Regions from separate parts of the Terrisporobacter glycolicus ATCC 14880 genome, predicted to be linked through region 1. Evidence: riboswitches for the same ligand, from Rfam matches in the RefSeq annotation. Region 1 holds a riboswitch; the other holds the start of a gene.
What was found. Region 1 has a riboswitch for FMN ahead of TEGL_RS18900 (ECF transporter S component). Riboswitches for the same ligand answer to the same signal wherever they lie in the genome.
Positions count from the first base shown of each region.

Region 2: linked by a shared signal. The riboswitch ahead of ribD (bifunctional diaminohydroxyphosphoribosylaminopyrimidine deaminase/5-amino-6-(5-phosphoribosylamino)uracil reductase RibD) and the one ahead of TEGL_RS18900 (ECF transporter S component) in region 1 are both predicted to bind FMN.

Region 1 covers NZ_CP117523.1:3,898,303-3,902,524, reverse strand. Annotated here, with positions in the region: gene TEGL_RS18910 (Tex family protein) at 1-1,187, shown strand, start outside; gene TEGL_RS18905 (amidohydrolase) at 1,204-2,370, shown strand; FMN riboswitch at 2,469-2,588, shown strand; gene TEGL_RS18900 (ECF transporter S component) at 2,694-3,302, shown strand; gene tsaE (tRNA (adenosine(37)-N6)-threonylcarbamoyltransferase complex ATPase subunit type 1 TsaE) at 3,522-3,974, shown strand; gene tsaB (tRNA (adenosine(37)-N6)-threonylcarbamoyltransferase complex dimerization subunit type 1 TsaB) at 3,974-4,222, shown strand, end outside.
Region 2 covers NZ_CP117523.1:108,095-112,316, forward strand. Annotated here, with positions in the region: gene truA (tRNA pseudouridine(38-40) synthase TruA) at 1-245, shown strand, start outside; gene rplM (50S ribosomal protein L13) at 365-793, shown strand; gene rpsI (30S ribosomal protein S9) at 821-1,213, shown strand; gene rbr (rubrerythrin) at 1,506-2,045, opposite strand; FMN riboswitch at 2,237-2,353, shown strand; gene ribD (bifunctional diaminohydroxyphosphoribosylaminopyrimidine deaminase/5-amino-6-(5-phosphoribosylamino)uracil reductase RibD) at 2,535-3,638, shown strand; gene ribE (riboflavin synthase) at 3,623-4,222, shown strand, end outside.

The DNA.
Region 1 (4,222 bases):
GATATGTTAATGGATGTAAAATAGCAGTGGTTGATGCCAGTGGAAAATTCTTAGATGAAGAGATAGTATATCCGCACAAACCACAAGGTAAAGTAGAACAAACTAAGAAAACACTAAAAAGATTAATAGAAAATCATAAAATAGATGTTATAGCCATAGGAAATGGTACAGCATCAAGAGAATCAGAAAGTCTTATATCAGATTTAATAAAAGAATTAGGTGTAGATACTCAATACATTATAGTAAATGAAGCAGGAGCATCAATTTACTCCGCATCTGAATTGGCAGCAGAAGAGCATCCAGATATAAATGTCTCTATAAGAGGAGCTATATCTATAGGAAGAAGACTTCAGGATCCTCTTGCAGAGCTTGTAAAAATAGATCCAGAAAGTATTGGTGTTGGACAATATCAACATGATTTAAATAAAAAGAGGCTAAAAGAAGTTTTAGATGGAGTAGTAGAAGATTCGGTAAATAAAGTTGGATTAGATTTAAATACAGCTTCATACTCACTTTTAGAACATATAGCTGGAATAAGTAAAGCTGTAGCTAAAAATATAATTACTTATAGAGAAGAAAATGGATCATTTAAATCAAGAACAGAACTTAAGAAGGTAAAAAGACTAGGACCTTCAGCGTTTGTTCAATGTGCTGGATTTATGAGAATCGAAGATGGTAAAAATCCATTAGATAATACAGGAGTCCATCCAGAAAGTTATGATACTTGTAAGAAAATGTTAGAAATATTAGGATGCTCTTTAGATGATATAAAAAATAGAAATATATCTGATATAGAAGAGAAAGTAGAAAAAATAGGTTTAAAACAATTAAGTGAAGATTTAGGTGTGGGAGAATTAACTTTAAAAGATATTATTTTAGAGATTAAAAAACCAGGTAGAGACCCTAGAGAAGAAGATGGAATGAAGCCTATACTTAGAACAGATGTATTGAAGATAGAAGACATAAAAGAAGGTATGATTTTAAAAGGAACTGTTAGAAATGTTGTAGACTTCGGAGTATTCGTTGATATAGGAATAAAAAATGATGGTTTAGTTCATAAATCACAAATGAGTAATAAATTTGTAAAAGATCCAATGGAAATTTGCTCTGTTGGGGATATAATAGATGTTAAAGTAATAGGAATAGATTTGGATAAACAAAGAGTTGCCTTATCTATGAAGCTTTAATAATGGAGGAGAATAAGTGATATTCATAAAAAATGGAACAATAAATACAGTAACTAAAGGAATAATAAATAGTAATATTCTTATAGATAATAAAAAAATAATAGAAATTGGTGATGAAATAGTAGCACCTTTGGATGCACAAGTAATAGATGCAAATGGGTGTTTAGTATTGCCAGGTTTTATAGATGCACATACGCATTTAGGTCTTTGGGAAGATGGAATGGGAGCAGAAGGTGCTGATGGTAACGAAGAAACAGACCCTGTGACTCCTCATTTAAATCCTATTGATGGCATAAATCCAATGGATAGAAACTTTACAGAAGCAGTTCAAGGTGGAATAACAGCAGTTTGTACTACGCCTGGAAGTGCTAATGTAATGGGTGGTCAGTGTATAGCTATAAAAACATTCGGTAGAATTATAGATAAAATGGTAATAAAAAATCCCGTTGCAGCTAAAATCGCTTTTGGAGAAAATCCTAAAAGTGTTTATGGTAGCGACGATAAAACTCCACAAACAAGAATGGCTATAGCAGCTTTAATTAGAGAAAATTTGAAAAAGGCAGAGGAATATCTAGAAGAAGTTGAAAGATGTGAGTTAGAAGAAGACGATGAAAGTAAACCAGAATATGATATTAAATACGAAAGTTTAATACCAGTACTAAAAAGACAAATCCCTCTTAAAGCTCATGCTCATAGAGCAGATGATATGTTTACAGCCATAAGAATTGCAAAAGAGTTTAATTTAAGATTAACGCTAGATCATTGTACAGAAGGGCATTTAGTTGTAGATGAATTGGTGGAAGAAGGATACCCAGTAATCGTAGGGCCTTCTCTTTCAGAAAGATCTAAAATAGAACTTCGTAACTTAACTTTTGAAACAGCGGGAATTCTTTCAAATGCAGGATTAGATGTTTGTTTAATGACAGATCATCCAGTCGTTCCCATTCAATACTTGCCTATATGTGCAGGGATAGCAATAAAACATGGAATGAAAGAAGAAAAGGCATTGGAAGCAATAACAATAAATCCAGCAAAAGTATTAGGAATAGACGATAAAGTTGGATCTATTGAAATTGGAAAAGATGCTGATATAGTTATTTGGGACAATAATCCTTTTGAGATAAATAGTCATGTATTATATACAATTATAGATGGAAAAATAGTTTATAAGAAAAATAAATAAACTGAAGTCATGCTTTGAGTTTTGCTGTCTAAAATATTATATTGACATAATGTATCTATTTAATTATTATAATAATATAATAAGAAATTAAAAAAATAGAAGATCTTCGGGGCAGGGTGAAATTCCCTACCGGCGGTTATAGCCCGCGAGCTACATTTGTAGCATGATTTGGTGAGATTCCAAAGCCGACAGTACAGTCTGGATGAGAGAAGAGAATTATGATATATACCATAATCCATTTTGAATATTCATAAGACTCGAAGGTTACAATTCTTCGAGTTTTTTTAATTTCAGAAAAATATTTAAAATTTGGAGGTTATATTATGCAAAATGTAATTAGAAAGCCAGGATTATCATCTGCAAAAACTATAGCAAAGGTGGGAGTATTATCAGCAATAGCTTATATTCTTATGTTTATAGCAGTGCCACTACCAATATTTCCGTCATTTCTAAAAATAGACTTATCTGATATACCAGCTATATTTGGTGGAATGTCTTTAGGGCCAATGGCAGGTCTTGCTATAGTTATAGTTAAAAACTTACTTCAAGGAATAACAGCAAGTACTACTGGAGGAGTTGGAGAATTTGCAAATGTAGTAATAGGTGGGTCTTATGTATTAATTATATGTTTATTTTATAAAAAGCTAAAAACTACAAAAGGAGTGTTAGCTGGAGGATTAGTAGGAATAGTAGCTATGACTATTATGGGATGTATAATGAATTACTTTATAATGATACCTTTATATGTAACAGTATATGGTATGCCATTAGAACAAATAATACAAATGGGAACTATAATAAATCCAAGAGTTACAGATTTAATGACTTTTGTAATATGGATGATTGCTCCTTTTAATATATTAAAAGCAGGTATAATGACAGTAGTTACACTACCATTATTCAAAAAGATGGAAAAAATACTTAGTAAATAAGTTTTAAAATAAAAAAGAGCTATTTTAGCTCTTTTTTTGTATTTATTAAACTTAGAATTTAAGTATATAAAGATAACCCCTTTATTATAAATGAAGGTTATTATATAATAATATCTAGTTGCACAAGAAAGAAATGACTAAAATACGGATTGATTTGACAATAATAATTAATAATATGAAAGTTAATTATAAGAAATAAAGGATTTTATGGTGATATAAATGAAAACAATTTTTTTAGACAAAGAAGAGAAAACAAGAGAGATTGGAGAAAAACTAGGTAAGTTACTTTTTCCAGGTAGTGTGATTTGTTTAATTGGAGATTTAGGAGCGGGAAAAACTACGATGACACAAAGTTTAGCTAAATCTTTAGAAGTAGACGATTATATTACAAGTCCAACATTTACTATAGTAAATGAATATGAAGGTCGACTACCTTTATATCATTTTGATGTGTATAGAATTGGATGTAGTGAGGAAATGTACGATATTGGATTTGATGAATATATAGATTCAGAAGGTGTTTGTATAATTGAATGGGCAAATATAATTGAAGACATACTACCAGAAGATTATTTAAAAATAGAATTAAATTATAAAGAAAATGGAAGAGAAATGGTACTAACACCATTTGGACAAAAATACGAAGAAATAGTTGAGGAGTTGACTAAATAATGAGGATACTAGGAATAGATACTTCTACCATGGCTGCAAATGTGGCAGTATTAGAAGATGACAAGTTAATTTGTGAATATAGTATAAACACTAAAAAAACTCATTCACAAAAACTAATGCCTATGATAGAAAATATGTTAAAACTTAGTGATATAGAAATTAAGGATATAGACGCCATAGGTATTTGTGTAGGACCGGGTTCTTTCACGGGACTTAGAATAGGAATGGCTACAGCAAAAGCTATGGCT
Region 2 (4,222 bases), 250 kb from region 1:
TAAAAGATACAGTTAGAACCATACATAATATTTCAATTGAGTATAGTGGAGACTTAATTGTTTTAGAAGTGGAGGGTAATGGATTTTTATATAATATGGTGAGAATTATAGTAGGAACGTTGGTGGATATAGGCAGAGGAAGAATAGATAAACCGCTGGAAGAAATAATTGCTTCACAAGATAGGGGAGAAGCAGGTCATACCGCGCCTGCACACGGATTATTTCTTAAAAAAGTTCATTATTAAACTTGACACACCAGGGTCATTGTATTAAAATGAATAAGAGTGTGCTAGTAAGTCCACATTGCCCCGGACTTTATATATACGGTAGATAAAAAAATTATGAAAATTAAGGAGGGACAACCATGAAAAGTTATATAGCTAAACCAGCTGACGTACAAAGAAACTGGTACGTAGTTGATGCTGAAGGAAAAACATTAGGTCGTCTTGCTACAGAAATAGCAACTATATTAAGAGGAAAACATAAACCAACATTTACACCACACGTAGACGGTGGAGATTTTGTTGTTGTTGTAAACGCAGCAAAAGTAGTTTTAACAGGAAAGAAATTAGATCAAAAATTATATAGATACCACACTGGTTATGTAGGTGGATTAAAAGAAATAACTTACAGAGAAATGATGGAAAAGAAACCAGAAGAAGTAGTAGCACATGCAGTTAGCGGAATGTTACCAAAAAATAAATTAAGAAGCAGAATGATGACTAGATTAAGAGTATTCGCAGGTGCTGAACATACACATGCAGCTCAAAACCCAGTTGAATTAAACGTATAGGATTAATAGGTGAAAGGAGGAGTTATCATGGAAAAAGTTCAATTCTACGGAACAGGAAGAAGAAAAAGCTCTGTAGCTAGAGTTAGATTAGTTGCAGGTGAAGGAAATATAGTAGTTAATGGAAGAGATGTTAATGAATATTTTAACTACGAAACATTAATAAGAGATGTTAAACAACCATTAGTTTTAACTAATAATGAAAATAAATACGATGTAATAGTAAAGGTTGAAGGTGGAGGATTCACTGGACAAGCTGGAGCTATAAGACACGGTATATCAAGAGCTTTATTAAAAGCTGATGCTGAGTTAAGAGGAGACTTAAAGAAAGAAGGATTCTTAACAAGAGATGCAAGAATGAAAGAAAGAAAGAAATATGGTTTAAAAGCTGCAAGAAGAGCGCCTCAGTTCTCAAAAAGATAGTTTTTATTCAATATTGGAAATTTTTCGAATTGTATATACAAGATGTATTTCAACAATATGTTGGAATACATCTTTTTTTATTATAAATTTCAACTAAATAATTTCTCAGGAAATAAAGAAATATTTATTAAAAAGTAAAAAAAGTATCTTATTAAATTGTTAATGAAAACACTATATAAAGCTATAATATGAAGCTATAATATGAAGCTATAAAAAATGGCTAACAACTATTAGTTGTTAGCCTAACTTAATATTGGGTTTTGGAATTATCTATTTGAGATAAATTACTCGCTTATTTATAGTTTTCTGCTCTAACTTGGAAGTATGACTGTGGGTGATTACAAACAGGACATACTTCAGGTGCTATCTTACCTTTATGTATGTGTCCGCAATTTTGACAATGCCAGTAAACTTCACCGTCTTTTTCGAATATAGTTCCATTTTCTAGGTTTTCAAGAAGTTTACGGTATCTTTCTTCGTGTTCTTTTTCAATTTCTCCAACAGCTTTAAATAAATACGCTATTTTATCGAACCCTTCTTCTTTAGCTTCTTTAGCAAAAGTAGCGTACATATCAGTCCATTCGTAATTTTCTCCTGAAGCAGCGTCCTTTAAGTTATCTGGAGTTGATGGCATACCGTCATGTAAAAGTTTGAACCATATTTTAGCATGTTCTTTTTCGTTATTTGCAGTTTCTTCGAATATATCAGCTATTTGATTATATCCTTCTTTCTTTGCTTTAGAAGCATAATAAGTATACTTAGTTCTTGCTTGAGCTTCTCCTGCAAAAGCAGATAGTAAATTTTTTTCTGTTTTACTTCCCTTTAATTCCATAATTATCTCCTCCATTGATTTAACAAATTTAATTTATATAATCAATATCTATTTTTATTTATATTATATATATACCATAAAATGGTAAGTTAAAACATGGAAATGTATTTTTTCTTAATATTTTATTTCTAAGTGAAATGAAATATTAATTGACAGATTGAGTATATTAAATTATGATTATCTTAATTGAATAAAATCTTCAGGGCAGGGTGAAATTCCCTACCGGTGGTTATAGCCCACGAGCCATTATGGCATGATTCGGTGTGATTCCGAGGCCGACAGTAAAGTCTGGATGAAAGAAGATGAAATAATTAATCTAATTTAATTTTTATTAATTTGAATTATATGCTCTGGAATGAATTTATCATTTCAGAGTTTTTTGATTTATAATAAGAATATATTATTAGAATAATCAGTTTATAGAAATTCTGCCTTGAACATATTGTTCGAGGCTTTTTGTATTTGTATGAATTTTGTTGGAGGTGAACTATGATTGATAAAAAATATATGCAAATGGCTTTAGAGCTTGCTAAAAAAGGTTGTGGATTTGTGAATCCGAATCCTATGGTGGGTGCTGTTATTGTAAAGGATAATGAAATAATAGGTCAAGGATATCACAAAGCTTATGGAATGTTTCATGGGGAACGAAATGCAATTAAAAATTGTAAAAAATCACCCAAAGGGGCAACTATATATGTAACATTAGAACCTTGCTGTCATTATGGAAAAACACCACCATGTACTCAGGCGATAATAGAAGTTGGTATAAGTAAAGTTGTTATAGGATCATCAGATGCAAATCCATTAGTAAGAGGAAAAGGAATAGAAGAACTTCGAAATAATGGAGTGGAAGTAATAGAAGGACTTTTAAAAGAAGAGTGTGATGATTTAAATGAAGTATTTTTTCATTATATAAAAACAAAAAGACCTTATGTTGTAATGAAGTATGCAATGACAATGGATGGTAAAATTGCAACTTATACTAATCAGTCTAAATGGATAACAGGGGAAGCTTCGAGAAAGAGAGTACATGAAGATAGACATAAATATAGCGGAATAATGGTGGGAATAGGAACTGTATTGCTAGATGATCCTATGCTTAATTGTAGATTAGATAATGGTAAAAATCCTACAAGAATAATATGTGACTCTAATCTAAGAACACCTATTGACAGCAAGATAGTAAGTACAGCTCATGGGATACCGACAATAATAGCTACAAGTGAAAGTGGTAAAGATAAACATAAAACATACACAGATAAAGGATGTAAGATTATAGTTGTACCTAAAAAAGATGATCATATTGATTTGAAAGAATTAATGATTATATTAGGAAAAGAACAAATAGATAGTGTTCTTTTAGAGGGTGGTGGAACTTTAAATTGGTCGGCGTTAAACAGTGGTATAGTTAATAAAGTTCAAACCTATATTGCACCGAAAATATTTGGAGGCATAAATGCTAAGTCTCCAGTATCAGGAAGAGGTGTAGATAATCCTAAGAATTCATTTTATTTAAAGAATACAAAAATAATAAAAATAGATGAAGATGTATTAATAGAAAGTGAGGTGGCGCATAAATGTTCACAGGGATAATAGAGGAAATAGGAATAATACAAAGTATAAAAAAAAATAATAAATCTTCCGTGCTTTCTATACAAGGTAAAAAAATATTTGAAGATATTCATATAGGGGATAGTATTTCTGTAAATGGTGTGTGCCTTACTGTAACTACATTTAGCAACAAAACTTTTACAGCTGATGTAATGAATGAAACTCTGAGTAGATCTTCATTGGGAAGTTTGAAAAATGGGAGTTATGTAAATTTAGAAAGAGCAATGTCTTCAAGTGGTAGGTTTGGTGGTCATATTGTATCAGGGCATATTGATGGAACTGGAAGAATAATAAAAATTAAAAGAGATGATAATGCAATTTGGTATACGATCATAGTAGAGGATAGCTTAATAAGGTATATAGTAGAAAAAGGATCTGTTGCTATAGATGGAATAAGTTTAACTATTGCAAATGTAAATAAAAATAGTTTTAGTGTATCGATTATTCCTCACACATCACAGGAAACTATACTTTCCCACAGGTTAGTTGGGGATATTGTGAATATCGAAAATGATGTTATAGGTAAGTATGTGGAAAAGTTAATAACTTTTGAAAAAAACAAAAAA